Regions from separate parts of the Clostridium sp. JN-1 genome, predicted to be linked through region 1. Evidence: riboswitches for the same ligand, from Rfam matches in the RefSeq annotation. Region 1 holds a riboswitch; each other region holds the start of a gene.
The links. Region 1 has a riboswitch for cyclic di-AMP ahead of EBB51_RS12090 (cell wall hydrolase). Riboswitches for the same ligand answer to the same signal wherever they lie in the genome.
Positions count from the first base shown of each region.

Region 2: another riboswitch for cyclic di-AMP. It lies ahead of ablB (putative beta-lysine N-acetyltransferase); the one in region 1 lies ahead of EBB51_RS12090 (cell wall hydrolase).
Region 3: another riboswitch for cyclic di-AMP. It lies ahead of EBB51_RS06175 (LysM peptidoglycan-binding domain-containing protein); the one in region 1 lies ahead of EBB51_RS12090 (cell wall hydrolase).

Region 1 covers NZ_CP033465.1:2,533,349-2,544,275, forward strand. Annotated here, with positions in the region: gene EBB51_RS12075 (FAD-dependent protein) at 1-1,152, opposite strand, end outside; gene EBB51_RS12080 (CdaR family protein) at 1,142-2,377, opposite strand; gene cdaA (diadenylate cyclase CdaA) at 2,347-3,195, opposite strand; cyclic di-AMP (ydaO/yuaA leader) riboswitch at 3,385-3,518, shown strand; gene EBB51_RS12090 (cell wall hydrolase) at 3,521-4,060, shown strand; gene EBB51_RS12095 (NAD(P)/FAD-dependent oxidoreductase) at 4,104-4,967, opposite strand; gene trxA (thioredoxin) at 4,979-5,296, opposite strand; gene EBB51_RS12105 (tetratricopeptide repeat protein) at 5,415-6,647, opposite strand; gene ptsP (phosphoenolpyruvate--protein phosphotransferase) at 7,255-8,871, opposite strand; gene EBB51_RS12115 (sigma 54-interacting transcriptional regulator) at 9,398-10,927, shown strand, end outside.
Region 2 covers NZ_CP033465.1:973,320-984,246, reverse strand. Annotated here, with positions in the region: gene EBB51_RS04835 (ATP-binding cassette domain-containing protein) at 1-413, opposite strand, end outside; gene EBB51_RS04830 (HD-GYP domain-containing protein) at 666-1,757, shown strand; gene EBB51_RS04825 (4Fe-4S binding protein) at 1,917-2,099, shown strand; partial or broken gene EBB51_RS04820 (radical SAM protein) at 2,640-3,509, opposite strand; gene nifJ (pyruvate:ferredoxin (flavodoxin) oxidoreductase) at 4,146-7,673, shown strand; gene EBB51_RS04810 (DUF3787 domain-containing protein) at 7,718-7,885, opposite strand; cyclic di-AMP (ydaO/yuaA leader) riboswitch at 8,054-8,186, shown strand; gene ablB (putative beta-lysine N-acetyltransferase) at 8,329-9,177, shown strand; TPP riboswitch at 9,281-9,389, shown strand; gene thiT (energy-coupled thiamine transporter ThiT) at 9,473-10,153, shown strand; gene EBB51_RS04795 (NifB/NifX family molybdenum-iron cluster-binding protein) at 10,336-10,692, opposite strand; gene EBB51_RS13740 (phosphatase PAP2 family protein) at 10,780-10,927, opposite strand, start outside.
Region 3 covers NZ_CP033465.1:1,251,014-1,261,940, reverse strand. Annotated here, with positions in the region: gene EBB51_RS06220 (DegT/DnrJ/EryC1/StrS family aminotransferase) at 1-311, shown strand, start outside; gene EBB51_RS06215 (metallophosphoesterase family protein) at 345-1,040, opposite strand; gene EBB51_RS06210 (M48 family metallopeptidase) at 1,177-2,481, opposite strand; gene EBB51_RS06205 (ATP-binding protein) at 2,788-3,999, opposite strand; gene EBB51_RS06200 (response regulator transcription factor) at 4,003-4,680, opposite strand; gene EBB51_RS06195 (glycosyltransferase family 2 protein) at 4,830-5,774, shown strand; gene EBB51_RS06190 (GtrA family protein) at 5,777-6,196, shown strand; gene EBB51_RS06185 (glycosyltransferase family 39 protein) at 6,208-8,391, shown strand; gene EBB51_RS06180 (TrkA C-terminal domain-containing protein) at 8,467-9,090, opposite strand; cyclic di-AMP (ydaO/yuaA leader) riboswitch at 9,395-9,524, shown strand; gene EBB51_RS06175 (LysM peptidoglycan-binding domain-containing protein) at 9,527-10,321, shown strand; gene EBB51_RS06170 (ribonuclease Z) at 10,636-10,927, shown strand, end outside.

The DNA of each region.
Region 1 (10,927 bases):
TCCAGAAAGGGGTGTATCTCCGCCAAAATCATGTTTATTTACTGAAACTACAACGGCTGAATTTGCATTTTTCTTATCTCTCTTATAATTACTCATTCCATTTGTAACAAGTCTTTTATCTTCTGACGCAGCAGACACAACTTCTCCTCCAGGACACATACAAAAACTATATACTCCTCTTTTTTCTGCTTTTGTTGTATATGTAAGTCTATAATCTGCTGCCTTTAATCTTGGATGATTTGCATACTTGCCATATTGATTTTCATTTATCATTTCTTGAAGGTGTTCAGCCCTGACTCCAACTGCAAAGTCTTTGGCTTCCATAAATATTCCCCTTTTATAAAGCATTTCGTAGGTATCTCTAGCACTATGTCCTGGGGCTAATATAAGATTTTCACACGGCATTTCTTCTCCATTTACAATTATTGATTTTAACTTGTCATTTTCCATCAATATATCTTCAAGTTTGCTGTTAAACCTAACTTCTCCTCCAAGTTTTATTATTTTTTCCCTTATGTTTTTAACGACTCCTTTTAAAATATCCGTTCCAACATGCGGTTTATTACTATACATTATTTCTTGAGGTGCTCCACTTTTTACAAACTGATCAATTATAAAACGGCATCTTGAATCCTTACTTCTTGCTGTAAGTTTTCCATCAGAGAAAGTTCCAGCGCCGCCTTCTCCAAATTGAACATTACACTCCATGTTTAATTTGCCAGTATTCCAAAAATTATTGACTTCAAGAGTCCTTTCTTCTACATTATGACCTCTTTCTATAATTATAGGTTGATATCCATTTTGAGCCATCAAAAGACCTGCAAACATCCCTGCAGGTCCCATTCCTATTATAATAGGTCTGTGTTTCATTCTCTTTTTGCCAAATTCAAAACTTTGATTATACTTATCTTTTATCATTCTTACATCTTTTGATTTAGCTTCATTTACTATTTTTAATTCATCTTCACATTCTATTTCAACAGCATAATCAAACTTTATGGTATTTTTCCTTCTAGCATCTACAGACTCTTTAACTATTCTTAACTTTTTTATATCATTTACATTGATTCCAGCTTTTTTTGCTGCCTTATTTTTAACTTGGCTTAAATCTTCTTCTATATTTAAAATTATATTGTTTATTTTAATGCCCATCTTTTACCTCCTGATTTTTTCTGCTTATATTAACTGACACTTGTTCTGGATCCTGAGACACTTTGGTTATTCCATCCGGCAAACTTATGTTTACAGGAACGGTATTTTGCCCTTCTTTAACACCACTTAAATCCACAATTGCTGTTATATCACTGTCCTTGAGATTTTGAACAGCATCTTGAGATCCCGTTACAACCAAGTTAACAGTGCTTGAACTCAAAATTGCATTATAGCTGGCATCTAAATTACTGGTTTGTATATTCACAGTTACTTGTTTTTGCGTACTTTTATTATCAAAAAAGTTGACTTTTAATTTGACTGTATTTCCGCCGTTTATAAGTATGACTCCTTGAGGCAAAATAACTCTAGCTTCTACTGTATCTTTTCCATTAAGTGTACTTGCATCTATGCTTTCAGTATTTAATCTTTCCACATTAGCTATTTGCGATTCACTTCCCGTTATATTTACACTAGAGTCTATTGGAACTACTGATTTTATACCATAATCATTTAAGTTTCCTGAAATATTTACATTTACCGGAACACTCTTTATTCTTTTGACAGATATAGATATATCCAAATCTTTAGGTTCTATTTCTACATTTTTTATTACATTTCCCAACGAATCTTCAGCTCTTAAAGTTACTTTTTTATTTACATCTTCTGAAACGTTTTGGATATTGTATACTGCTTCTGCCTTTGTAACTTTCTGGATTGCATCCTGTGATCCCTTAATTTTAACTTGGTTTACACTTAGTTCGGGTTTAGCTGCATAAAATCCGCTCTTGGCTTTTCCTAAAAGTGAGAGTTTAACTGGGACATTCTTACTCTTTAAATCTTCAATTATTACCTTAACCCATAAACTTTCGCTATTTACAATTCTTACAGTAGAAGGGCTCTTTACTACTTGAACGGGTATTTTATTTTCACCTTTTTTTACTACATAAGTACCTAAATCAGATACAAGTTTAAATTGTGAAGCTTTGACAGCATATAAATCAGATGCATTTCCCTTTATAGTTAATGTAACACTTAAATTATCTTCATCTATAGGTACGAGATTAGATTGTACAGGTGTATCTTTATTTATAACCTGAACAGGAACTACAATTTTTCTTTCTCTTACGGGGTTTTCAACATTATATATAAAAAGCCATAATATAAACGATACTATTACACAGCATACCTTTACAACTATTTGCTGTCTTTTATCTTTTTGATCCATTGAACCACCTGCTCTCTAATGGTTAATTTTCTATGCTGTCTTTTCTTTATAATTCTCACTAAAATACTTCGCAGCTTTTCCTTGGTATAATTTCTAGTCATATTTCCATTTACAGCAAGTGAAATGGTTCCAGTTTCTTCAGATACTACAATTATAAGTGCATCAGATTTTTCTGAAATACCAATTGCAGCTCTGTGTCTTGTGCCTAGTTTTTTGTTCAATTCGCGATTATTTGTAAGCGGCAGAAAACATCCTGAAGATATTATCCTGTCATTTCTTATTATTGTTGCTCCATCATGAAGCGGAGTATTTACTACAAATATATTTTCAAGCAGTGCCGATGATACCACTGCATCCAATCTAGTCCCGGTCTTTATTACATCTTCAAGTCCTGTAAACTGCTCTACTATTATGAGTGCTCCTGTCCTGCTTACGGATAAATTTCCAACTGCGTTTACAATTTCATTAATTACTTTTTTCATGGTTTCGTCATCCTCAAACATATGTATATCATTAAAAGCAGTTCTGCCAAGATGTTCTAGTGCACTTCGAATTTCAGGTTGAAATATAATTACAAGAGAGAGCACACCTATTGTAATTGTCTTTGACAGTATCCAATTCAGCATTGTAAGATTAAAAAAATTACTTACAGGAATAAGAAATAAAATTAATATAATACCTTTCAAAAGCTGTTCAGCCCTGGTTTCTTTTATTAGCATATAACCTTTGTAAAAAATATATGAAACAACTAGTATATCTGCTATTGATGATATACTGATATTCCTTACTGAATTGATTACCATGTCTAATGCTTCCACCCATTTCACTCCTTTGTTAAATATGTTGTAACTTATATCACGTACAATATTCTCATACTGCATAATTTTCTCTCTACTTTATACTTAATTATACACTATTTAATAATGCTTTATATCAAAACAAAATCTAATTTATAAAATATTAATAAAAAAAATAAACTTTTGCATTTTTTTTAAACTATTGGTTACACTACCATTAAGCCTAAGTTTTCAATTTCTGTTAAAAACGCGGGGAAACCAGTATTTTTGGGGTGAATCGTTTTACGTAGGTTATGCCTTTACCGAACCCGTCAGCTAACCCCGTAGGTAAAAGGAGAGGATTTAATTGAAGGAAAAACTAATAATTTTTATAATTTTTACTTTAAGTTTATTAATGTTTATTCCACTTAAAGTCAGTGCCCGGGAAAATAATACTTCCGATATCAACTTATTTAATGAAAATGAAGGAGAACAGGTAGTCCAAGTTTTTAATTGCTGTGATAAGAAAGTTTATATAACTCAAAAAGACTTAGACTTAATGGCTAAAGTAGTATATGCTGAAAGCAATTGTGAACCCTTTGAAGGAAAAGTAGCAGTTGCTTCTGTAATTTTAAACAGACTTAAATATCCTGAATTTCCAAAGACGGTAGAAGGGGTAATAATGCAAAAAGGCGCTTTTTCATGTGTGAATAATGATGGAACAATTTCTGCTCCCCAAAGTGAAGATTGTTATAAGGCAGTTTTGGAAGCCTTAAATGGATCTGATCCAACAGGAAAAGCTGTCTTTTTCTACAATCCACAAATAGCAACATCTAGATGGATGAAGGACATAAATAAGGAAAATGTAAAAACCATTGGCAATCATGTGTTCTTTACAGCAAATTAACATATTAAAATATCCCTGGACTTTTTATAATCCAGGGATATTTTTAATTTATTATAGAATCTAAATACGATACAGCATTTAATGCCGCTACTTGACCTTGACCTGCTGCTTTCATATACTGATATGGTTTTCCAGCACAATCGCCAGCAGCATAACAACCTCTTATACTAGTCTTCATATTTATGTCTACTTTTATGTGCCCTTTGTCGAGTTCTATTCCAGGAACAAGCTGGCCGGGAGATATACTGTCCTTCAATACAAAAATTCCATCTGTAATTATTTCTTTATTTTTTAATACAAGTTTTTCTACTTTATCTTTTCCAACTATCTCAAGCGGCATATCTAAAACTACTTCTATATTATCTTTTAAGCTATAATCTGCTTTATACCTTGGTATATAATATAACTTTGATGCTAGTTCACTTACAAAGTTTGCTTCTTGTTCTGCTTCCCTATTATACCCTATAATTGTTACAACTTTTCCTTTATACAGCGGTGCGTCGCAGGTTGCACAATATCCTACGCCTTTACCTAGAAGCTCTTGTTCACCTTTTAATGGACTCGTTTGTTCTATACCAGCTGCTATTATAACAGCCTTGGATTCATAGTTTTTTTGATTTACTGAGATTGTAAAATAGTCTCCCATGGCATATACGGCATTAACTCTTTCATATATAATATTTATATTCATGGCATCTATATGACCTTGAAACTCATTTTTTAAGTCCCTTCCCTTAATGTTATAAAATCCAAGATAATTTTTAATAAGTGGGGCTTTATTAAGTTTATGACTTAAATCTCTATTTCCAAATACTAAAATATTCTTATTTCTAATCTTTGCATTTACAGCTGCAGATAATCCAGCAGCTCCACTTCCAACTATAGCTATATCATATCTATTACTCACTATTTTCACCTCTAGATATAGTTTTCTATAACACCTTTTATTGCTTCTTTTGGTCTAAATCCAACAAGAGTTTTTGCTGGTTTTCCATCTTTAAATATAATAACTGTAGGTATACTTGCTACCTTGTATTCCATTGATGAAACTGGGTTTTCATCTACATTAAGCTTATAAAATTTAGCCTTTTCACCTATTTCACTTGAAATTTCATCAATGACAGGTCCAAGCATTTTGCATGGTCCGCACCAAGGTGCCCAAAAATCTACTACTACAGGAGATGCCTCTTTTTTAATAACTTTTGAAAAATCAGTATCTTTTATTTCACTTACCATAATTTGTTACCTCCTTATACCCTTATGGGGTATCTTTATATTTTTTATTTTATAATACTTAATGTATTCAGTCAATAGTTTTTAATACATTGCACTTTACACCCCTGGGGTGTAAAAATTACCAATTTATTATTGATTGAATTAAGGAGTTATTGTACATGGATGAAGAATAGTTATCTGCAAGTTTATTTGCATATGTTTTCGCTTTTGTTTTATCTATATCCTTATATATAACTGCTAAATTATATAATACTGTTTCTTCATAATCTCCACTTGGAAAGTTTTGATCATACTTTTCAAAGTACTTTATTGCATTTTCAACATCTTTTGAAGAATTATAACTAAGACCAAGCATATATATTATATGTGAATACAAATAACTTTGTGAGCCAAATTGATATGCTTTAAGTAAGCTATCATTTGCCTTAGAGTAATCTTTATTATTTATAAAATTACATCCATTTGTATAAAAGTATTGTACACCTTCATCGCTTGATAACATTTGTTCTGCACTTGAAATAAGTGCTTTATCATTTACTGATAAACTCTTATCCTTCCATTTAATAACGCAATCGTACATTGCATCAAAATTTTTATTATCAATATACGTATTTAAGCTCTCTTTTGGAAAAGTCTCCTGTTTTTTTGACACAGCAGTTTTCTTTTTTTCTGGAGTACTTTTCTTTATATTAGAGGCACTGCTTGAACTTTTATTATTACTTAGCTTTGCCATGTTTCTGTTTGTAAAACTTTTTACCGCAAAAAAAACTAACGCAAGCAAAATAATTATAAGCATAAAAATTCCAGCTGCCATACCTGCTCTTTTTAAGCTGTGCTTTTTTTCTACAACTCCATATTCTACAAGCATTTTCATATTATTTTTAGCTGTAGAATTATTTTTATCCAGCCTAAATACTTTATCTATACATTCTTGTGCTTTAGTATATTCTGCTTTCTTTATATAGCATATGGTCTTATAATTATTTACATTTATATAATTATAGTCACTTTCTGAACACACTTTAAGAAGCTCAAGTGCTTCATTTATTTTTAAGTTTTTTACTAAATTTACAGCATTCATATACCTTTCAAGATTGAGCTCATCTTTTTTACTATCTTCCAGATACTTTTTGGCAACCTTATCCTTGTTTACATGAGAATTTAACTTCCAAGTTTTTTGTGCACGATCAAGATCTCCATTTAGATAATACAGTAAGCCTTTTAAGTTTAAAGCAGCAATATTTCTAACATCGAGGCTTGTACTTTTGTCACACAAGCTAATTGCATTATAGATATAACCATGATTATATATTTTTAAAGCTTTTGCATACAGCCTTTTAGACCTATCCATGAGTATTTCTCCTTAGTTATTTTATTTTAACACTACTATTATATAACAATTAATCCTCACTTAACAAACTTAGATACAATTCGGCAGCTTATAATATGCGAAAAATACAAAGCATTTTTTTATAGGACGGGATTCAAAGTATAAAGGACAAAGGACAGAGGACAGAGAGGGTTGATTTTTTGCTAACGCAAAAGAATCTTTAAATTTATATAAATTAGCAATGTTTCGCTTTAGCGAAACGAGTTATCAAAAATTAAATTAGTTTTCTGACGTAAGGAAGAAAACTTACCTTCTCTGTCCTATGTCCTCTATTTTTTTGTTCTCTCAAAAATATTGCACTGCAGTTAGCTAAAAAAATAAGAGATTTTGATTATCTTAATATAAGTTAATCAAAATCTCTTATATCTATAATAAATTTATATAAGGCTTAAGTGAACTCACCCCCACTTACTTCGTTGAAGCGGCGGCTTCGTATTCAATACTCCCAACAGAGCAAGTTTACCTACGCTCCAAAGGCAGCACTAACCTTGAACAGTGCCAATTTGAGTTCTTAGCGAGAACCCACCGCACTAGGCGATTGTAATTGTTCTGAACATACCGATGTACATTAATTTTGCATTATAAGTTGTTTTGCTTTAAGTATCGAAGACGCACTCATTGAGAATTCATCTAATCCATACTTTACAAGTGTAGGCACAGATTTTTCATCACCTGCCATTTCTCCACACATTCCGCACCATTTTCCTTCTTTATGTGCAGCTTCTATAGTCATCTTTATAAGTCTAAGTACTGCTGGGTGCATTGGGTTGTAAAGATATGATACTCTCTCATTCATCCTATCTGCTGCTAAAGTATATTGTATTAAGTCATTAGTTCCTATACTAAAGAAATCAACATATTTTGCAAGCTCATCTGCATAAACAGCTGCTGCAGGTATTTCAACCATTATGCCGGTTTCTAAATTCTCGTTAAATGCTTTTCCTTCTTTTTTAAGTTCTCCCATGCACTCTTTTAGAACTTCTTTAGCTTGAAGGAATTCTTCTAATGAAGATATCATAGGAAACATTATCTTTAGATTTCCAAAAGCTGATGCTCTAAGTAATGCTCTTAATTGAACTTTAAATATATCTTTTCTATCAAGGCAAAGTCTTATAGCTCTATATCCTAAGAATGGATTCATTTCCTGAGGTAATGGAAGATATGGAAGCTTTTTATCTCCCCCTATATCCAAAGTTCTTATAACTACAGGTTTTCCATTCATTTTTTCAACTACATATTTATATGATTCAAACTGCTCATCTTCTCCAGGCATATCTTCTCTATCCATGTATAGGAATTCTGTTCTAAAGAGACCTACTCCATCTCCACCATTTTCTATAACTTGATTTATATCTTCTGCTTTTCCTATATTTCCTGAAACTTCTACTCTCTTGCCTGCTTTTGTAACAGTTTTAGTTTCTATAAGTTTTTTCAGTTCTTCTTTTTCTTCCATGTATTTTTGCTTTTTAATCTCATACTCTTTTATAGTATCCTCATCTGGATTTACTATTGCAATTCCCTCTACTCCGTCTACAATTACTGTATCTCCATTTTTAACTTCTTTTGTTATATCATTAAGTCCTACTACTGCTGGTATCTCTAAAGTTCTTGCCATAATAGCACTGTGGGAAGTTCTTCCTCCTATATTTGTAAGGAAAGCTGTTACTTTGCTCTTATCTAACTGTGCAGTATCGGATGGAGTTAAGTCATTTGCAACTATTACTGTATTTTCCTCTATATTATCAGATAACACAGAAACCTTTCCAGCAAGGTTAGCCATTATCCTCTTTCCAACATCTTTTACATCTGCTCCTCTTTCTCTCATGTACTCATCTTCCATTGCTGCAAATATACCTTCATACATTTTAACTACATCGTTAAGAGCCTTTTCTGCATTCACCTTATTTGATTCAATTCCTGATTCTACAGCTCCAGCAAATTCTGGATCACCTAAAAGCATCATATGACTTTCAAAAACTGCTGCTTTATCTGCTCCAACTTCTTTTTCAGCTTTTTCTTTTATCTTAATCAACTGCTCTTTTGAACTTTTAAGAGCTTTTTTGAATCTTTCTTTTTCAAGATTAACATCGTCTATTTTTCTTTCTTCAACTTTTATCTCCGCATCTTCTTTTATTAAGACTTTACCTATTGAATATCCTTTTGATGCTGCTATACCTTTTTTCATTATTAATCCTCCCTAATACATTACTATAAATATATACTAGCAAATTTCATGCCAACTTATATTTAATTTTTCCTTTATTTTAATTTAAAATACATAAAAATAGCATCATATGCCTAAATACTTATGTTAAGTGGATAGTCCTTTCAAAAGTATGGCTGCAATTTTACTTTGAAAACTCCTGTGTTCAGCCAACCTTATAAGCTATAAATTGATAATTTTTATCAACTTATAGCTTATAAGATTTAAATATTTGAAGTTTGACTTGATATAAATTGTCCTTGTACATAAATATTGACAGTTATTTTAAATTTTACATGTCTATAATTACATTATACCTCAAATTTTATGGTTTTGTTAATAAAAATTACTCAAATAAGCAGTATAATGATGTGTGCACTTACGCTTTTTTATGGTATATTATAATTATTGATAAATTTTATCATAATGTGATTTAATTTTGATAAAATTTATCAATAATTATGTATAAAATTGTAGAATAAACGTTAATTCAGGAGATCGATAATTTATGTATAAGAATAGTATAAACATACCTATAAATGGAGGTATACACACAAGAATAGCTGCAATCATAGTTAATAAGGCTGAACAATTAAAAAATGAATTTGGAGTAAATTTATATATAAGAAATCTTCCATCTGCGGAACCTCTTGCAATAAGTATGCTTGCACTGCTTTCACTTAAAATAAAAAAGGATGACATTATAGAAATTTCCTGCAAAGAAGATTCTATGGATGGTCAAAATGCTGTACTCAAGTTATGTAACTTTATAACAATTGATATGGCAAATACTCAAAATAATTCGACTTTATCTAAAATAGATGACATAATGGAGCAAAAGACCATAGCATACGAACAAATTGTTAAAAACATTCCTGTAGGAATAATTGTGATAGATGCTAATGGTTATATTACTACAATGAATGATTATACTTTAAAGATGATAGACAAAAAACTAAATAATGTAATTGGAATGTATGTAAAGGATGTTATTCCAACTTCTTATTTACCAAATATAACTGTGTCTAAAAAACGTGTTTTTGGACAAACACAGTATATAAATAATCATTTAGTAATTACAAATAGATCCCCTATATTTTATAATGATAAGGTAATTGGTGCTCTTGGAATTTTTCAGGATATATCCGAAGTTGCTGCTATGAAAGAAGTTAATGAGAGGTTTAAAAAAATATTAGAAGCATCACATGATTTGATATGTTTTGTAGATGACAGGAGAATTATAAATTATGTAAATCCAGCTTACGAAAAACACTTTGGAATCGATCACAATGATCTAGTTGGAAAAGACCTTTTAGAAGTATCACCAAATGGTTTCACAATGAAGGTCTTTAATTCTAAAAAACCAATAGAAAACATAGTTTACACAAAAGGCAATTCAAATATAGTATCCACTGTAGAACCTATTTTCATTGATAGTACATTTAATGGAGTTATTTCAATTTCTAAAACTGAAAATGAATTAAAGGATTTGATGAAAAAACTTGAAAAGTCCCAAGAAGAATTAAATTATTACAAGGAAGAACTTAAAAGGCAAACTGTCTCAATTAAATCATTTAGTTCAATAATAGGATGCAGCAGCTCACTTAAGGAATGTATCTTTATGGCAGATAAGGCTTCTCAGTCAACTTCAACTGTACTTATACGCGGCGAAAGTGGTACTGGTAAGGAACTTATAGCAAAGGCAATACATGATAACAGCAGCAGACGCGGCAAGCCATTTGTAAGGGTAAACTGTGCAGCAATACCACAAAATCTATTTGAAAGTGAATTATTTGGATATGAAAAAGGTGCATTTACTGGTGCTTTTAAAAACAAACCTGGAAAATTTAATATTGCCAACAAAGGTACTATATTCTTAGATGAAATAGGAGACATGCCTATTTCAATGCAAGTAAAATTACTAAGGGTTCTCCAGGAAAAGGAGTTTGAAAGTGTTGGCGGAGTTACACCTCAAAAGGTAGATGTTAGAATAATAGCTGCTACTAATAGGAACTTAGAGGAAATGATAAAAGAAGGC
Region 2 (10,927 bases), 1.2 Mb from region 1:
TCTCCTCCTGAAAGGTTTTTAACTTCTTTATCCAAATAGGACTCATCTAATTTAAAACTTGAAAAAAGTTTCTTTACCCTATTTAGATTAAATTTAGTATTTCTTATGGTGTATGGAAATTTCAAGTTATCTATAACAGTATCCCCAAAAAGATGTGGAGTTTGAAAACAATAAGCTATATTTTTTCTCCATTCTATTGGATTATATTCCAAGCAGCATTTATTTTTATATTTTATATTTCCTCCTGTAGGACTTATAAGGTATGAACACAATTTTAAAAATGTGCTCTTACCACTTCCAGAATGACCTACTATAGAAACAAAATCACCTTGATCAATTTTAAATGATATATCTTTTAATATAGATTTTCCATCATTAAAATAAGATACATTTTCAAATTCTAGTAAAGACAACATAAATTCCTCCTTTCAATCTAGTTGTAATATTCAATCAAAAAACACCTGCAATTTTACACATTTAGCTAAAAGCATTGCTTTTTACCTTTATTACTACAGATACTATTATACCAAAGTATTGTCTTTTATCTACATTATAAATATCCTCTTGAATCTCAATAAGGTATTTAGAAATTCAAAAATATCACGATTATATATACATAAATGTTATATGTTACTAGGTTATTAATGTATACGGGGTGAAATAATATGTCATTTAAAAAAAGTTCATTACTAATTAGCAAACTAAAACCGGGAATGATATCAGCAAGCGACATTACATTTGAAGGTAAATTATTAGTTGCAAAAAATGTAGCTATTACAGAACAAGCTATAGAAAAGTTAAAGAAAAATTATATTATTAATAAAGTAGATGTTTATATAGAAGATACAACAGAATTTCATGATAATTCTAAAGTGAAATCTTATGAAGAACCTTCAAATTTAAAAATTAAAACAATACATGAACTTGAAAATACATTTAATGAATTTTCTTCAAATCTTAAAGATATTTTTAATGATATTTCAAATCTAAAAGTTCCAGAAATAGATCCTATAAGAGTATTTTCAAAGAAGCTGCAAAACGAATTAAAATCCACAGGAATAGTTATTAGAAATATAATTTTTTATGGCAGCAAGGGTGATCCTATCTATAGACACAGTATAAATACAGCAGCTATAAGCTATATACTTGGTAAATGGTTGAACTTTAGTGAAAAAGAATTGAATTTATTAACGTATTCTGCAATATTCCATGACTTTGGGAAAATGCAATTAAGCAAAAATTTACTAAATAAGTTTCCAAATCTTACGCAAAAAGAATATGAAACTTATAAATCCCATGTGGTGCTGGGATACAACTTTGTAAAACGAATTCCATACCTAAACTTTTCTGTAACTTGTGGTGTATTAATGCATCATGAAAAAATGGATGGTTTAGGTTATCCTTTTGGAATTAAGGAAGATAAAATTCATAAATTTGCAAAAATAATAGCTATTGCGGATTTATTTGATAATATTAGCTCAGATAGATATTTTAAAAAGGCCAATGGTCCATTTGAAGCATTAAAATTCATTCAAGATGAAGGGCTTGGTAAACTAGACTGTAAATACTGTAATGTATTTCTAAGTCACATAATAAATTATTATATAGGTGAAAATGTAATTTTAAGTAACAACAAATCATACAAAGTAATTCAAGTTAATATAACTGATTTAACAAAACCGCTGCTGCTTGATAACAATGGATTTCTTGATTTAAGAAATGAAAATGACTTATATGTTAAAAAATTAGTACCTTAATGAAATTACAAAAATAAGATTAAAACAAAGGGGACCTGCTTTATTTAGGTTCTCTTTGTTTTTAATTTTACTTAACAAAAAATCAAGTTAAACATATACTGAAATGTAACATATAAACTTTAGTATTATATACAAATTAATCAAGAGGAGACGTTGATAATGAAAATAGTTGTTATAAAAAATAATTGTCCACAAAACCATAAATGTCCTGCAGTAGAAATGTGTCCTGCAAATGCTCTAACTCAATACAATTTCAATGCACCTGTTGTAAATCATGAACAATGTCTACAATGCGGCAAATGTGTCAAACTATGTCCAATGGGAGCTTTAAAAATTGTTTAGCTTATAGGATTTCTAGTTTGCAGCTTAACTTACACTCCGGGAAATATATACAGCCTTTGACACTGTAAAAACTTTTAACAAGTTTAAAGCTCTTATTTTGAAAATTCAAGAGGCTCAAATAAACTCGCAAGCTCAAACAGTATTTGGGCCTCTAGAATTTTCTAAAATACTTCGCTAAAACTTGTAATAAAAGTTTTTAATGTGTCTTCAGGCTGTATATATATCCCTGCGTGTAAGTTGATTTGTAAATTAAAATAACTATACATTCCTTTTAGCTTAAAACTTAGTTTGCACGCAGGGGTATGTTGCCAAAATGAAAGCACATATAAATACTTTTTTATCATTCTTGGCGAAATATTTTAGAAAATCTATAAATATTGATATTGTTTGAGGCACGAGTTTATCAATGTTTATTAGATTTTCAAAATACTGAGCCTTAGAATGATTAAAAGTATTTATCGTGCTGAAGTTTGGCAGCATATCCCGGAGTGTAAACTAAGTTTGGAACTAGGAACCCCATATAGGTAGTTTAATTTTCTGCTACAATGCTCTAAATTCTTCAGGTTTATAGCCGTGCTCACCTTTAAGTACAGCATCGATTTTTTCAATTATAATGTCTTTATCCCGTGATAATGTTCCCCCTAACGATACATAATTTGAAGCATGATTGCTTCTAAAAATACAACTACTGACTTGTATATTTTTAACAAGTTAACGTGTCTCAAACATAACTTCCTCAGGTGTTAAAGGTTTGAAACTTTCTGAATTTATATCCTCATACATTTGAGTCCCTCTTTCAACCATAAGAGTTAAAAGTCCAACATAATCTGGATCAATTTCACTTATGACTTTTGCAGATTCATGGGCATTTTCCTTCCATTTATCTTTTCCACCTATTCCAGAAATCAAAGTAACCGAAAGTCTTATACCGCTTTGTTTAACTTTTCGTCCTGCCTCTATGATTTGAGAAGCAGTTACTCCTTTATTTATTTTTTCTAATATGTAATCACTTCCACTTTCTATTCCCATATACAGCATTTTTATTCCAGATTCTTTAAGTTCCTTAAGTTCATTTATAGATTTTCTCAAAACATCTTTTGGTGCAGCATAAGCAGAAACTTTTCTACACTCTGGAAATAGTTCTCTTATCTTTAATAGTATACTTTTTAATTTTTCTGTTTGAAGTACAAGCGCATCACCATCAGCTAAAAATATCTTTTCTACGTAATTATATGCTTGTCTTGCCTCATTTAAATCTTCATATATCTCTTCTAAGCTTTTTATTCTAAATTTTTTATTTTTATACATGCTGCAAAAACTGCATTTATTATGTGAACACCCTATTGTAACTTGAATTATCAAACTATACGCTTCACTTGGCGGTCTGTATACAATGCCTTCATATTCCATATATAACATCTCCTTTATACAAAATACAAAATATATATCCTATCTGATTATTTACTACTTTAACTAATCAACATAAAGATTATAACAATAATTTTGTATTAAGTCATAATTAAGTAGTTGATTTTAAGCCTGTACTAATATAATTTATATAGTATAGATAATTTTTTTAATATCTAAATACTATCTGGAGATGTTTATATGATAACTATTCAAGAAAAAGCTCTTAAATATGCTAAAAAAGTTCGAGGCTGCTTTTTAATTAAAACTATTTCTAACTCTATAGGTTGTTGAAATGGTGAGACGAAAAAAGTCACAAATCTCAAGGTTGAGATTTTAAAATATTTTAATAGAGAATACTATGAAGATTATGATGAATATGAATATCAAGGAATTAAAGTTTATATATTAAATAGTTTAATTTTAAGTGAAAATGTTCATATATCTATCCTCCTCAAACTTCCATTCATGAAACCTAAATTTAGCGTAAGCGGCATAGCTATACAATAGCTTGCCCCTTGCCCAACAGCGTAATTATATAATTAAAATTTAGAATTTTATCTAAATTAATGAATTCAATTGACGTACTTTGTAAATACTAAATATGTTAAAAATTATTTATAGAGGAGGAAACATAGTATGTCAAAAAAGTTAAAAACCATGGATGGAAACCAAGCTGCTGCTGAAGCTTCCTATGCCTTCACAGATGTTGCTGCTATTTATCCTATAACACCATCTACTCCGATGGCTGAATTTGTAGATGACATGTCTGCTCATGGTAGAAAAAATATATTCGGTCAGCCAGTTAAACTTGTTGAAATGCAGTCAGAAGCTGGTGCTGCTGGTGCTGTCCACGGATCGTTAGCTGCTGGTGCACTAACAACTACATACACTGCTTCACAAGGACTGCTTCTAATGATACCTAATATGTATAAAATAGCAGGTGAACTTCTACCTGGTGTATTTCACGTAACTGCCCGTGCACTTGCAACTCATGCATTATCAATTTTTGGCGACCATCAAGACGTTATGGCAACAAGGCAAACTGGATTTGCACTTTTAGCATCATCTAATGTTCAAGAAGTCATGGATATGACAAATATTGCTCATCTTTCAGCAATTAAATCCAGTATACCATTTTTACACTTTTTTGATGGTTTTAGAACATCACATGAATATCAAAAGATTGAAGTAATTGACTATGCTGATATTGCAAAATTAGTAGACTACAATGCAATACAAAAGTTTAGAAATAAATCTTTAAATCCAGAACATCCTTCTGTTAGAGGAACTGCCCAAAATCCTGATATTTATTTTCAACAAAGAGAATCTTCAAATAAGTTTTTCGATGCTGTTCCTGACATCGTTGAAAACTATATGAGGGAAATAGAAAAAATCACTGGGAGAGTATATCATCCATTTGATTACTATGGAGATCCAAATGCTGAATATGTAGTTGTGGCTATGGGATCAGTTTGTGACACTATAGAAGAAACTGTAGATTATTTAAGACAAAATAATAAAAAAGTAGGTCTTATAAAAGTGCACTTGTACAGACCATTTTCTTCTGATTATTTCTTTAAATATTTACCTAAAACGGTTAAAAAAATTGCTGTCTTGGATAGAACAAAAGAACCTGGTTCCACAGGAGAACCCCTTTACTTAGATATAGTAAATTTATTCTATAATAATCCAGATAAACCTGTAATAGTTGGTGGAAGATATGGATTGGGTTCAAAGGATACAACACCTTCTCAAATCCTAGCTGTATTTAAAAATCTTGAAAATCCTAATCCAAAAAATAGATTCACAATTGGAATAGTTGATGATGTTACAAATACATCTCTACCAGAAGACGAGGTAATAGATACATCACCTCAAGGAACTATAAGGTGTAAATTTTATGGTTTGGGTTCAGATGGTACTGTTGGTGCAAATAAAACAGCAGTTAAAATCATAGGTGATAAAACAAACTTATATTGTCAAGCTTATTTTTCATATGATAGTAAAAAGTCCGGCGGAAGTACAGTTTCCCACTTAAGATTTGGAGATAAACCAATAAAATCACCTTACTTGGTTTATGAATCAGATTATACCGCTTGCCACAACAAATCTTTTATTTACAATATAGATGTATTAAAAGGTTTAAAGAAAAATGGAACATTTGTTTTAAACTGTCCATGGCAAGAAAGTGAATTGGATGAAAACCTGCCTGCTTCAATGAGGAGATATATTGCCCAAAATAATATTCAATTTTATATAGTTGATGCAATTTCAATATCACAGAAAGTTGGGTTGGGTTCTAGAATAAACATGGTAATGCAAGCTGTATTCTTTAAACTAGCAAATATAATTCCTGCAGATCAAGCAGTGCAATATTTAAAAGACTCTGTAGAATACACTTACGGTAAAAAAGGTAAGAATATAGTTGACGCAAATAAGGCAGCAATAGATGCTGGTGTAAATGCTGCCCATAAAGTTACTGTACCAGAATCATGGAAAGATGCTAAAGGCCAAGATATTCCTAAAAAAGAAGTTCCTGACTTCGTTAGTAAAATTGAAAGACCCATGGCAAGACATGAAGGAGATGAACTTCCAGTTAGTGCCTTTAAGGGAATGGAAGATGGTACTTACCCAGTTGGCATATCAGCTTATGAAAAACGCGGAATTGCAGTTCGTGTACCTGAATGGCAAATTGACAAGTGTATACAATGCAACCAATGTTCATATGTTTGTCCTCATGGTGTAATAAGAGCATGCTTGGTAAATAATGAAGAACTACAAAAAGCTCCTAAAGAATTTTTAACTAAGAAGGCTGTTGGCAAAGGTCTTGAGAACTTACAATATCGTATTCAAATAAGTCCACTTGATTGTACTGGATGTGGAAACTGTGCAGATATCTGCCCTGCTCCAGGTAAGGCCCTTATAATGAAACCTGCCCAGGAACAAATAGATGAACAATCTGGCAACTTTGAATATGCCTTAAAAATTACTTCTAAAGAAGGATTAATGGATTTGCACACAGTAAAGGGAAGTCAATTTGCAAAACCTCTATTGGAATTTAACGGTGCTTGTCCTGGCTGCGGTGAAACTCCTTATGTCAAACTCTTGACTCAGCTTTACGGAGACAGAATGATGATAGCAAACGCAACAGGCTGTTCATCTATTTGGGGAGCAAGTGCACCTTCAATAGCTTACACTACAAATAATTTTGGCAAAGGACCTTCTTGGGGTAATTCATTATTTGAAGATAATGCTGAATATGGATATGGAATGTTCCTTGCTGTAAACCAAATGAGAGAACGATTAGCTGATTTGATGAATCAAGCTGTGACAATGAATATAAATTCTGAACTCAAAGAAGCTTTTAAAGAATGGCTTGGTGGATTTAATGATGCAGATATTTCAAAAAAAGCTTCTGCAAAGATATTAAAACTAATAAATAATGAAGATCTTAAACAAAATAATATTTTAAATGAAATTCTCATGAAAAAAGATTATTTAATTAAAAAATCCCACTGGCTAATTGGCGGCGATGGATGGGCATATGATATAGGATATGGTGGATTAGATCATGTTCTTGCACTAGGTGATGATGTAAATATATTTGTTTTGGATACGGAAGTTTATTCAAATACAGGCGGTCAATCATCAAAGTCAACTCCTACTGGAGCAGTTGCAAAACTTGCTGCAAGTGGTAAAAAAACAAGGAAGAAAGACTTAGGATTGATGGCTATGACCTATGGAAATGTTTATGTAACTCAAATAGCCATGGGTGCAAATATGAACCAGGCCATTAAAGCAATTACAGAAGCAGAAGCTTATAAAGGTCCTTCCTTAATCATAGCTTACGCACCTTGTATAAGTCATGGTATTAAAACTGGAATGGGAACGAGTATGGCTGAGGAGAAAAAAGCCGTTGAATCTGGTTACTGGCACTTATTTAGGTATAATCCTATGCTAAAACAAGATGGTAAAAACCCATTTATATTAGACTCAAAAGAACCTACAAAACCATATATTGACTTTATCAATGGTGAAATCCGTTATTCTTCATTAAAGAAAGTCTTCCCTGAAAGGGTTGAAAAAGCATTTCAGGAATCTGAAAATAATGCTCGCGAAAGATACAATATTTACAAAAAATTATCATCTCTTCAACATTGCTAATAATAAAAAGTCTAACCAATTGGTTAGACTTTTTATTATTAGCATCATTTTTCATTAGAATCTACATATTCCTTGGCATTTTTAACATCGAATTCACTTGGCACGGGTACATTTGAAACTGGTTTTGACTTGTGAATATTTGCCCATGCTGCAGTATCATGTTTTTCAATTGGAGATTCCATAGAACTATCCTTAACTCTATCTTCTTCCATAACAACTCCTCCTTTCATAGATATTATCTCTAATTTTAAAAAATGTATGAAAAATTATTATTTAATTGAATCATTGAATCATCAATTGAATATAATATATTGAGTCATTGAATCATAATATATTGACATGCATACATTATAATGATATGCTTATATGTAAAATAATAAATAGCGGTAGCGCTGAATCATTTCGAACGGGAGAACCAACTTTGGGGTGAATCTTATCAAAATATGATAAGTAGGGTTATTTTCTTCGACCCAAATCCGTCAGCTAATCTCGTAAGCGTTGAAGAGAAGTTTTAGTATACTTTGTTATTATATATACTGTATTTTTTATCATGTATATAAATAGCATTTAATAAGCTGCAGTTGCTTCTCTGCAGCTTATTTTTTATCTAATTATTAGATTTATATATTATTAATTTTTAAGGGGAGAATAAATCGTGAATGCTGCTAAATGTAAATTAAATAATAATTACTATGCTAAAATAGATAAAAGTAAAATATATATTGATTATATTAATAACCGTGTAAAAATAGTTAATTTCCATAAGATATCGGTACAAACTATAAAAAGAATAATACGCTATGCATCAAGACAGCATTTAAGCAAAGTTGTATGTAACTGCGATACCGCATATTTTCAAACTTTTTCTGATGCAGGATTTATTTTAGAAGGTAAAATAGATTCCTATTTTAGAGGCGAGGATGCTTTATGCATGTCGTACTTTATAATAGGTAAACGAAAAGCTTGTAAAAATGATAATATGGAAAAGTTATTTTTAATGAAAAGTTTAAATGTAAAAAATAGTTTTAAGTTTAGTAATAATTTCAAGTACCAGATAAGGAATGCAAAAGAAAGCGATATAGATGAATTAATAGACTTATTTTCTAGCGCATTTTTTGCGTATCCTTCTCAAATATATGATAAGGATTATTTAATTCAAAATATGAACAAAAATGTTTTATATAAAGTTGCCACTTATAATGGTAAAATAATTGGTGCAGCTTCTGCATATTTAGATTACGAAAATTTAAATGCAGAAATAGCTGACTGTGCTACTTACCCTCACTATAGAGATAAAGGCATATTGTCAAATATAATTTACCTTTTAGAATTAGATCTTAAAAAGGAAGGATTCATTAGCTTATATAGTTTGTCTAGGGCGATAAATCCAAGTATAAATATTGTATTGAGTAAACACGGCTTTAACTTTAGAGGTAAGCTAGTGAATGATTGTAATATATGCGGTGAGTTTGAAAGTATTAATATTTGGGCTAAAGACATTTAAATTATACTCCTGCCCCTTTTCATTTTACCGCCAGCCTCAAACTTAAAGCAGCAAGCAGGCTTTAAATTTAATAGACTTAGTGGTATAATTAAATAAAATTTTATAAAAGTGCTAGGGGTGCATTAGGCTGAGAAGTGAAGTTTATTATTCTTCATAAACCCTTATACCTGATCTGGATAATACCAGCGTAGGAAAAGTGATTTATATACAATTAAAACCGTATTCCGAATATCTGGAGTCGGTTTTTTGTGTTAAACCTAGACTTCCTGAGCACTAATTTAAGGGGGTTTTTTTTATGTCCGTTATTTTAAAAGATTTAAAAGTTTTTTTATCTATTCCTCAAAACTTAATTGAAATTTTAAAACATCCAGTATCTTTGTTTGCACTGCTTGCTGTAATTATTTTAATTTTGGCTGCAATTAAGGTAAAAAAGATAAAATTCACCACTTCCATGGTTGTTCAAATTGGAGTAGCTCTTGCGCTTGCAACTGTACTTAAAATCTTCAGAATTTATCACTTTCCACAAGGCGGAAGTGTAACTTTAGGAAGTATGGTACCAATTTTAGTTATGGCATTCTTTTATGGTCCTGAAGTTGGGTTCTTAACTGGCTTCTTATACGGAATAATATCATTAATACTTGGTCCTTACATTCTCCATCCTGTACAAGTATTATTTGATTATCCACTGCCTTTTATGGCTCTTGGACTTGCAGGCTATTTTAGAGATAGAAAGATACTAGGAACTATTGTCGCTGTATTTGCTCGGTTTATATGCCACTTCATTTCCGGTGTGGTATTTTTCGGAAGCTTTGCTCCTAAAGGAATGTCTACATATTTATATTCACTTACGATTAATGGACCTTTTATGGCAGTAGAAGGCGGAATATGTATTGTTATTATGGCGTTTCTTCCTATAGAACAGCTGTACTCTATTTTTAACAAACATAAACAAGGAATCTCTACCCCAGGGGTGTAAATTTTTCCAAGACATAGGACAGAGGACGGTGAAGGAGGATTTTTCTCCGCTAAGCTTACGAAAAATCTTTAATTAAACTTTTGATAACTCGTTTCGCTAAAGCGAAACATTGCTAACTTAGAGAACGTACCTAGATTTGATTTACACAAATCTAGGTACGTTCTCCCTCTGTCCTCTATTTTTTAATGATTATGGTGCTCTCCATGATGATTGCAGACTATATTTTTATCTTCTAATGTTCCATTAATGTATTCTTCAACAACCTTCATGTACTCCCCTGATGCTCCTCTTATTACTTGAAGACCATTCATCTTTAAACCATTAATTGCTCCTTGACCTATGCCTCCTACTATAACTACCTCTACTCCATGCTTTGAAAGCAAGTTTGCTAAACCTTCATGCTGATGTTGAAATTCTTCAGAAGATATTTCTTCTACATTAGTAACCTTTTTATCTTCTACTGTTACAATTTCAAAACTCTTACTCATTCCAAAATGTTGATTAACCACGTTTCCATTACTAGGTAATGCTATTTTCATACTATCTAACCTCCATATTATTATTGGCATATGCTATTTAAATTATATGATATATATAGATTGCTGTCAAATGCCAGCAAAATTTACTTAACCTATTATTGCATCAGGTAAAACTTTATAAACCTCTAATAAAATAATACTTAAACTAAGATAAACCACTCCAAATTCATATCCAGCTGCAACATCACTTGGATACTGCAAATTTAAATAAACCATGCTTAATCCAATAAGAAAG
Region 3 (10,927 bases), 1.3 Mb from region 1:
ATTGTGAATATATAACACTTCCTAAAATTAAAGGAAATCAAAAACCTGTATACTATGCATTTAATACTTTGGTAGAAAAAAGAGATGAACTTGCTGCATACTTAAAGGAAAATGAAATTGGAACCAGCATTTACTATCCAATACCTCTTCATCTTCAAAAGTGCTTTAATTATTTAGGATATAAAAAAGGTGACTTCCCTATAGCTGAAAAACTTTCAACTAAAGTGTTAGCTCTTCCTATATATCCTGAAATAACTGAAAATGAAGTTGATTTTGTATGCAAAACCATTAAAAAATTCTATTCTAAATAAAATTAAGGAAGTCCTTTACGAGGGCTTCCTTTCTTATTCCGCACCTGTCATTATATTTTCTATGCAAGCTGTGTGTAATTTTTTCTCTTTCATAGCTTCTATGGTTTTTTCATGATTATATTCAAATTCTATAAATTCAACTCGCAAACCTTTTTTACTTGTATCAAGTATAATATAAGTTCCATTAGGTCTGCCTATTTTAGGTTTTCCAATACTTCCATCATTTATCAAGAGTTTATCTCCAAATGATTTTTTATATGGTATATGTGTATGTCCACAAACCAGTATATCACCATTAAATTCTTCCATGACTTCATCTAGCTTATCATAATCTTCATTTAAATATTCATTTATATTTCTATAACTTCCATGTACAAAATGAATTTCAATACCATTACATTTTAAGATTAAACTCTGTGGAAGTGACTTTAAATATTCTACGTTTTCACTGCTCAATTGACTTGCTGCCCACGGCATACAAAGTTTATTAATATCATTATTCTTTATATATTTAAAGCTTTTTTCAACTACAGAAGCATCATAATTTCCAAGTACAACCATTATCCTCTTTTCTCTTATAAAATCTATCACTTCATTAGGGTAAGGTCCGTATCCTGTTAAATCTCCAAGGCATATTATGCTGTCTGCTTCTCTTTCTAGTATATCTAAATATGCAGTTTTCATTGCTTCCAAGTTACCATGAATATCTGATATGACTGCTATTCTCATATTTTTCCTCCAAATTAACATATTTTATTAAAATTAATACAATTGCCTAGTAGTAATTAAAACCTTTATCTTAATTTTTACCCATATACATTAAATTATAACATTAAACTGCTATTTCTATAAAATTATAGTTTTTCTATTTATTAATATACTTTTCATATTTAAGAGGCTCACCATACTCCCATGGTTTGTAATCATTGGCAAACTTAACTCTTTCCTCAAAAGTTGGATGATCATAATTCCACAATTTATATACAACGCCTGGTGAAGGAAGAATTAAACTATTTTGATGTAATTTTATAGTAGATGAAACCGCAGCTTCATTGTCTTTCGTAAGTTCCAATTCAAATCTATCTGCTTCAAATTCTGTATATCTTGAATAGCTATTTATTGCAGGAGTAATTATAAATACAAATAAATTTAATAATATTATCAAAAGTGGCAGCGATGCTGTATCATGTATTTGTGAGAATCCAAAATTTGAATTATTTATTACAAAAATAGCTGCTTTATTTACTATATAAAATATGAAAATAGATAGTATTCCCCCTAAAACTATGCTTTTCCAAATATGATTCATAACATAGTGTCCCATTTCATGTGCCAATACGCACAGTGTTTCCCTGTCCGTAAGCTTTTTAATTGTCGTATCCCATATTACTATTCTCTTGCTATTTAAAACTCCAGTCATGTATGCATTCATTTCATTTGTGTCAGCACTTTTATAAACTTCATATACATTACAATTCTCTATTCCTGCCCTTTTGAGCTCAGAATGTATTTTATTTTCTAAGTTTACATCTTGTACTTTCTGATACTTATTAAAAAGAGGATCAATGTACATAGGACTTATGAAAGTTACAAATGCCAATATTGGTATCATAAGAATTCCAAGGTAAAACCACCACGAATTTGGCAGTCTTTTCATTAACATATAAACAAAGTAAATAAAAAGTGAACCTGCAGAAGTTGTAATTATAAAACTTTTCAAAAAATCTGAAGTCCATTTAAAAAATGTCTGATTTGAAAGTCCATATATGTGCTTTAATGTAAATGTACTATAATAATTGAGAGGCAGCTCTAGTGCTGTGGTTATAATGCTGTAAATTAGGAAATATATCAAAAATGCAAAAAATACTATACTTGTTCTTTTAAACGCCCAATTTCTAATACCAGATGAAAGCCCTGAAGTCAAAAATATTAATGGTATTACAAAGCTTAATGAAAGTCTTATGAGCCATTGATTTACTATTATTCTATGGTACTCAATAGCTTTTTTTGCTGGCTTCTGAATAAGCTTAGTACCTTTATTCTCACTTTGATATGTATAGTCATTCATAAGCTCAGCATCATTTACGTTTTCTGTAATCTTTACGCTAAATACAAAAATAATAAAAAGAATTATAATCAAACTAGTTATAAATAAAAGTTTTTTTGACATAAACATTCCCCCTATCTAATATTATATTAGCTGCTTGCTAAATTCATTAGGCTTTTTGAGGAATATATTAATTTGGGTGTATTAATTCCTCAAACATTTTTTTAATGCTTATCATTCTTCAACTGGTCACCCAACTTAACCTATCTGTCAGCAATTGAACTCTAAACTAGTAGAAATTATAATTGCTGATATTACCGCGATTAACGCTTACGTCAAAGAAAACAGCCCCCAATTTTTTGAAACTCTTTTGTAAACTAAGTTTGGAACTAACTATTGAAAAATAAAACTTTATTTATAATTTAAAATTTAACTTATATGAAATGCAACTTTAAATGTTGAACCTTCTTTTGGAACACTTGATACGCTAATATCCCCTTTGTGTTCTTCAACTATTGTCTTTGCAATAGATAATCCAAGACCAAAATGCCCTTCTCTTCTAGCTCTGGATTTATCAATCTTATAAAATCTTTCAAATATTTTATCCAAATACTTTTCTTCTATGCCTTCTCCTGTGTCTGAAACTGATATTTCAATTTTATTTTTAATCATACTCATGATTACTTTAATACTTCCTCCTTTAGGAGTATGCTTTATTGCATTGTCAATTAAAATAACCATGAGTTGATTTATTCTGCCTTCATTACCGTTAAACCTCACGTTTTGTAAAATATTTGATTCTAATTTTATTTCGTGCTGCATGGCAATTGGTTCAAAGGATGATATTGATTTTATAACAGCACTACTCAAATCAAATTTTGAGGTTACAAAAGTATCCTTTCCAGAATCAGACCTTGCAAGAAAAAGTAAATCTTCTATTAGGTTAGTCATTCTCTCTGTTTCAATTTTTATATTTCCGAGCCATTTGCTTTGGCTTTCTACCGTTTCATCTCTATTATCCAATACCAAATCCAAGCTTGTTCTTATAACTGAAAGGGGAGTTCTTAATTCATGTGATGCATCTGCAACAAATGCCTTTTGTTTTTCCCACACATTTATGATTGGCTTAAGTGCTATATTTGATAAGAATAAACTTATTATAAATACAATTATAAGGCTAACCACACAAACTACTATGGATATTATAACGAGACTATGGAGTGCTGCATTATCAAATGATTTGTCTTGAAACACTATAATAAATCCATAATCTTTAGGCACTTTAATGTACCTAAGACTAAAGTTATCATAAGATACACTTCCTCTTTCAATTTGACTTTTAAATACCTTATTAACAAGTGTTTTGGATTCATCATTAGTGAGTTCAAAATTGCTCATAACTTCTATTATATTACCATTTTTGTCCGTTTTTATAATAAAACTCATTGGTCCTAGACTTCTCTCTTCATGTTCGTGCTTTGGAATAAATTCCATTTCTAAAGTCTTATCCATTCTCATATAAGCAGAATGATCAAAGTTGCTTTTCATAAGTACATATATACCTGAAAATATAGTTATAAGTAGTAAACTTGTTAATATCAAGTTAATCAATATGAGTTCTATTTTCAATTTACGAAACATATATCAGACCTCTTTTAGGCAGTAGCCTATTCCCCTTATAGTTTCAATTACAACATTACTATTTATATTCCTAAGTTTTTTTCTTAAATATGAAAAATATACTTCAATATTATTATTCATCTCTACATCTGAATCAATTCCCCAAACCCTATCCAAAATTTGATTCTTCGTTATAACTTGATTTTTATTACGTGCTAGAAGTTCTAGTAGTTGTGATTCCTTTGCTGTGAGCTTTACCTTATCTCCATCACATTCAATTTCAGCTTTAAGTGGATCAAACACTAATGATGATAATTTTATACTCCCATCTTGAATAAAATCAGTGTGCCTTCTTGAAAGCGCCCTTATTCTTGCAAGCAATTCTTTGGAGTCAAAAGGTTTTATTAAGTAGTCATCTGCTCCATTATCAAGTCCCTCTACTCTATCATCAATTGAATCCATAGCAGTAAGCATAATTACGGGTGTTTCAATTTTCTTATTTCTAATATTCTTTAAAATTTCAATTCCATTTTTGCCTGGTAGCATTCTATCCAAAATTATAATATCGTATATTTTACTCTGTGCCATCTCATCTCCTTCACTTCCATCATAAGCTACATCTACTATGTAGTTATTCTTTTTAAGAATGTAGGCAAGTGCATTAGAAAGCATAATTTCATCTTCAATTAAAAGTAATCTCATAATATCTCTCTCCTTCTATTAAATTATTATATAATAAAAAAATCTATGTTCAAACTTAATTTACAATTGCCATTAATTTTTTAAGTAATTTTTAAGGTTAATACCTCAAAATAGTAATTAATCAAAACATAGAAAATGAGGTGAATAAAATGCATAATATAGTTTACTCTGTAGTTGTTCCTCTGTATAATGAAGAACTTGTAGTTAAAGAAAGCTATAAAAGATTAAAAGACGTAATGGACACTACATGTGAAAATTATGAAATCATATTTATAAATGATGGAAGTATAGATAAAACTCGTAATATAACAGAAGAATTATGTAACAAAGATGAAAAAATAAAGCTTATTAATTTTTCCAGGAACTTTGGACATCAATGTGCAATAACTGCTGGAATGGAAAATTCAGTAGGAAAAGCTGTAATAGTCATAGATGCTGATCTTCAAGACCCACCCGAGGTAATGCTCGAGATGATTAAAAAATGGAAGCAAGGTTATGATGTTGTCTATGGGAAAAGAGCAAAAAGGGAAGGTGAATCCTTTTTTAAAAAATTTACAGCCAAATCATTTTATAGATTGTTAAAAAATATGACTAGTATAGACATTCCAGTTGATACTGGAGATTTTAGACTTATAGACAGGAAAGTATGTAATGCCTTAAATTCGCTTCCTGAAAGGAACAGATATGTACGTGGTCTTATAAGTTGGGTTGGATATAAGCAAACATTTGTTGAATTTGTAAGACATGAAAGATTTGCAGGAGATAGCAAATATCCTCTTAAGAAAATGATGAAATTAGCCTTTGATGGTATAACTTCATTCTCATATAAACCACTTATTCTTTCTGGTTATTTAGGAGGTCTTTCATTTTTCATTGGATTTGTTTCGCTTATAGTAAGCATTATTAAAAACTTATTAAGTGGAACCAGCATCATAAATACTGGTTTTGCCATGTCAATTAATTTTATAATGTTTGGATTATTATTTAGTTGTATAGGTATAATTGGACAATATCTTGGAAGAATTTTTGATGAAAGTAAAGCAAGACCTAATTATATTATTGAAAATATAGTTAGTAACAGGAGGGAGCAGTAAACATGGATCAATTAATAAAAACCATGGATTCTATTTTTAATGGAAAATTTAAAGTACTGAGTCGTTTTTCGACCACTGGTGTTTTAAATACATTAATAGATTTTATTGTATTTATGTTGTGTCAAAGTATACTTGGAATAAACTATGCTATAAGTCAGGTTATGGGATACAGCTTTGGAATTATAAATAGTTTTATATTTAATAAGAAATGGACATTTGAACGTGGAAGTTCAGATAAAAAGATAATTCATGAATTAGCACAATTTATTATAGTTAACTTAATTTCACTTATTGTAACTCTATTCTTGATAAAGTATCTAGTTGGCAGTTTTAATTTAAATGTATACCTATCAAAAATAATTGTAACACTCATAGCACAAGTTATAAATTTTGGATCATATAAACTTTGGATATTCAATTAGGGAGGAAAGCTATGAAAAAAATAAAATTTACAAAAGAACGCCTTGCAATAACTGTAGTACTTTTAATATCTACAATACTAAACTTTGGCAATTTAGCTATAGAAGGATACGGAAATGAATATTATGCTGCAGGAGTAAAAAGTATGCTCATGAGTTTTAAGAATTTCTTTTTCGTATCATTTGACCCAGCTGGATTTGTATCCATTGACAAACCACCTTTAGGTTTTTGGATACAAACAATATCTGCAAAAATATTTGGATTTAGCGGATGGAGCATATTAATTCCTCAAGCTCTTGCAGGAGTTATATCCATAGCTCTTATATATTATATAGTTAAAAGATCTTTTGGACATATATCTGGACTGATTTCGGCTATATGCCTTGCCATAACACCAGTTTTTGTTGCTGCAAGTAAAAATAATACCATAGATAATCTTTTAGTAGTTACATTACTTATAGCTTGCTTGTTTTTATCTAAAGCTGCTGAAAAAGGCAAACTTAAATATCTCATTATAAGCCTGGCGCTTGTAGGAGTTGGTTTTAATATAAAAATGCTCGAAGCTTACATGATATGTCCTGCAATATATATAACATATTTAATTTCCTCAGCCGTACCTGCAAAGCAAAGAATAAAACATCTTATTATAAGCACAGTTGTACTTGTTGTAATATCCTTATCATGGGCAGTAACAGTTGACTTAATTCCATCTCAAAATAGACCATTTGTAGGTAGTAGCACAAATAATACCATAATGGAACTTATACTTGGACATAATGGATTGGAAAGACTTAGCCGCAATAGTGGTGGTATGGGTGGCGGATTTAATGCCGGCTCACAGGGACAAATGAGAAATTTTAAAAACAAATCAAATGATAGAACCACTACTTCTCAAAATAATATTCACGGAAATAATCATCAAGGTATGACACCACCATCAGGTTGGCAACAAAATTCTAAATCACATCAAAATATGCCTGAAGGACCTGATGGTCAAAGATTAAATAACAGTAGTCCTGGTAGTGGTGGTCCTAGTGGAGCTAATGGACTTTCAGGAAATTTTGGAGGCCAGACACAATCAGGCTTTACAAGACTGTTTTCTAAAAATGTTTTATCAGATCAAATAATTTGGTTTTTACCTTTATCATTCTTAGGATTTATAGCTGCTGCAATAGTAGAAAAGCTTAAATTTCCTTTCAATGACAAAAAGAAACTTGATTTAATACTATGGATAGCATGGCTTGTACCAGAATTTATATACTTTAGTTTTACAAAAGGATTGTTCCATCAATACTATTTAACAATGATGGCTCCACCAATTGCAGCATTATCCGGAATAGGACTCACTTCAATGTGGAAGCTTTATAAACAAAGTGGAATTAAATCATGGCTATTACCTATATCATTTATTGTAGAAGGATTAGTAAACCTACTCATGTTATCATACTTTAATACTATACCAACTACTATTAAATATATGATTATAACAGCTATAGTTTTGTGTTTTGCATCATCAATATTTCTCATATTGTACAAAGCAGCAAAGAAAAAAAGTTTGAATAGTGAAGAAAACAAGATCAATTTTTCCAAGATATTTACAGCTATTGCTCTTATAGGTATTCTGACTACACCTGCAATTGGCTCTGCTGCCACTCTAACTCATAGTGTAAATGGAACTATGCCTGCTGCAGGATTGGAACTTTTGACAAATGGTGAATCAGATAATCGTATGATAATGGGACGTGAAAATAACACTAGTAATCAAAAACTCATAAAATTCCTAGATAGTCATGTTACAAATGAAAAATATGCACTTGTTGTATCAAGTTCTACTTCTGCTGAAGGCATAATACTTGAAAGTGGCAAGAGCATTATGGCTCTTGGAGGTTTCTCTGGCTCAGATAAAATATTAAATTTAAATCAGTTTAAAGAGATAGTTAAAAAAGGTGAAGTAAGATATGTACTCACAGGAGGCATTGGAGGAAGAGATTCAGAAGATATTATGAACTGGGTTCAGAAAAATGGAAAAGTAGTTTCAGAAAGTGAATGGAAAGAAACTAATAATTACGAACATATTAAAAATCCATCAAATAGTAATAATACTAAAAGTAACACAAAAGATCAAAATTCGAGATTTGCTGGAATGGGCGTCATGAATAATGAAACACTATATGATTTAAAAGATACTGTAAAATAAGATTCATATAATATATAAAAGAGGCTATTTCAAGGTAATTAAAAATTTTCTTAAAAATAGCCTCTTTTCTTTAAGTTATTTATATAAGAACTTTTTAACTTTAGTATATGAATCTTTGTTTCCTATAAAGATAAAAAAATCTTTTTCTTTAAAAACAGCAGTAGGTCCTGGAGAAATTATCAATCTGTTATTTCTTCTAATTGCAATTATAGTAGCACCTGTGTTTTGCCAAAACTTAACTTCACTTGCAGTTTTCCCTATAATTTTAAGCCCACTATGTATTTCAAATTCAAATGGAACAAATGGACTGCTGTTATTGAAACGGTTTAAATAATCAATAATTTGATTGATTACACTTTCTATTTTACATTCAATTTCCCTTTTATCTTCTGCTAATGTAATTACTTCTTCTTTTAAGAGGTTGATAGAATCAATTTCTTTAAATTTGTCAATAAACTTTAACGAGTTATCCACAGATTTTACAATTATTCCGCTTCCTTTATTTACATCTACTATTTCCATGTCATGTAGTAAATTTATAGCTCTTCGTATAGTCTCCGGTGACACATTGTATTCACTTGAAAGAGTTGACCTTCCATAAATTTTAGTTCCTACTGCAAAATGACCTGAAACTATCCTGTTTGCTATATCAATGGCTATTTTCTGATAAATAGGTTTCGTAATTAATTCACTAGACATTATAAATTTTGTTAAAAGGTAATAGACTTTTAACAAAATTCCTCCTTTCGTTATATAGTTTTCAGCATATCTTTTAATTATAGGTTCTAAACGTGTATATGTAAAGCAGGATAATTAAGAACTAATTACGTTAGACTTAAGGAAATTCAATATACAATTCAAAAGCTGATAATGATACAATATAATGCTTAATAGTTAGGATTTCCTATTTTAGTGCGCTAATTTACATATATATGCTTAATTACCTCCAATTTAATATGGATGTCCTCATATATTTTTGTTAAAATTACACTCATGAATAACTAATAAAAATATGCCGAATCTCCTTTATGGAGTACGGGGGATTTATTATGGGGTGAATCTTAGTTTTATTAAGTAGGGTACCTCTAACCCGAACCCGCCAACTAACCTCGAAGGCAAGATGGAGGAATAATTTATGTCAAAATTTAAATGCATCAAAACTTTACTTGTAAGTCTATCATTATCATTATTTGCTTTTAGTTCTGTACAAGCTGCTAGTTATAAGGTTACATCAGGTGATTCTCTTTTTACCATAGGTAAACTTTTTTACACTACCTCAGGCACCCTCATGAAAAATAATAACTTGACAAGTTCAGCTATATATCCGGGTCAAGTGTTGAATGTACCTGCTGATGTTTACACTATAAAAAGTGGTGATACCTTATATCTTATAGCTAAAAAATATGGTATTACGACAAATCAATTAAAAAAAGCAAATGATAAATGGGATGATATGATTTACCCAGGTCAAAAATTAATTGTACCTGCAGCAACAGCAGATACTAGCAATAGTAATAGTGGACAAGCTGTTCAATCAAATACTACTGCTAAACCTATAGTTGCATATAATACTAATGATTTAGATCTTTTAGCTAGATTAGTAATGTCAGAAGCACAAGGGCAACCTTATACAGCTCAAGTAGGTGTAGCTTCTGTAGTTTTAAATAGAGTTAAAAGTAGTGAATTCCCAAATTCAATAAGCTCAGTTATTTATCAAAAATCCGATGGATACTATCAGTTTACTCCAGTTGAAAATGGATTCATAAATAATCCTGCTTCAGATGAAGCAAAAAAGGCTGCTTATGATGCTCTATATGGATCTGATCCAACAAATGGTGCAATATACTACTTTGACGACAGTGCAACTAATACATGGCTGTGGTCAAGACCTATAACTTTAAGAACTGGTAAAATGGTATTTACACATTAATTAAAGCAGAGGATAAACCTCTGCTTTTTTATTTAAAGTAAAATGTTACCGGCACTTTTTTTACTCTTAACTTTCGTTATACTATCTCTAGTTTCTCAATTTTTATACTAAACTTTATCACTTTCTCATCCTTAGCTTACTTCTATTATATGAAAACACGTAACAATTGTGATAATAATGAATCATTTTTGTATTGATATCCATTTAAATTGCTCCTTACTTACTATAATTTAATATGTTTAGTTATATAATATATTTAGTATATGATTAATTTAAACATATGTACACTAGATAATATATAGAAGGTGATATTAATGCTTGACATTTGTCTATTAGGCTGCGGTGGTAATTATCCTACTCCTCAAAGAAATTTAACATCTCTTTTAGTTTCTTATGAAGGGGAAAAAATTTTAATTGACTGTGGAGAAGGCACACAAGTATCAATGAAAATTTTAGGATCAGGATTTAAGGAAATAAGTGCAATATGCTTTACACATTATCATGCAGATCATGTTGTTGGGCTTCCAGGACTTCTCCTTACAATTGCAAACTCCGGCAGAACAAAACCACTTACAATTATAGGTCCAGATAATTTATGTAAAGTTG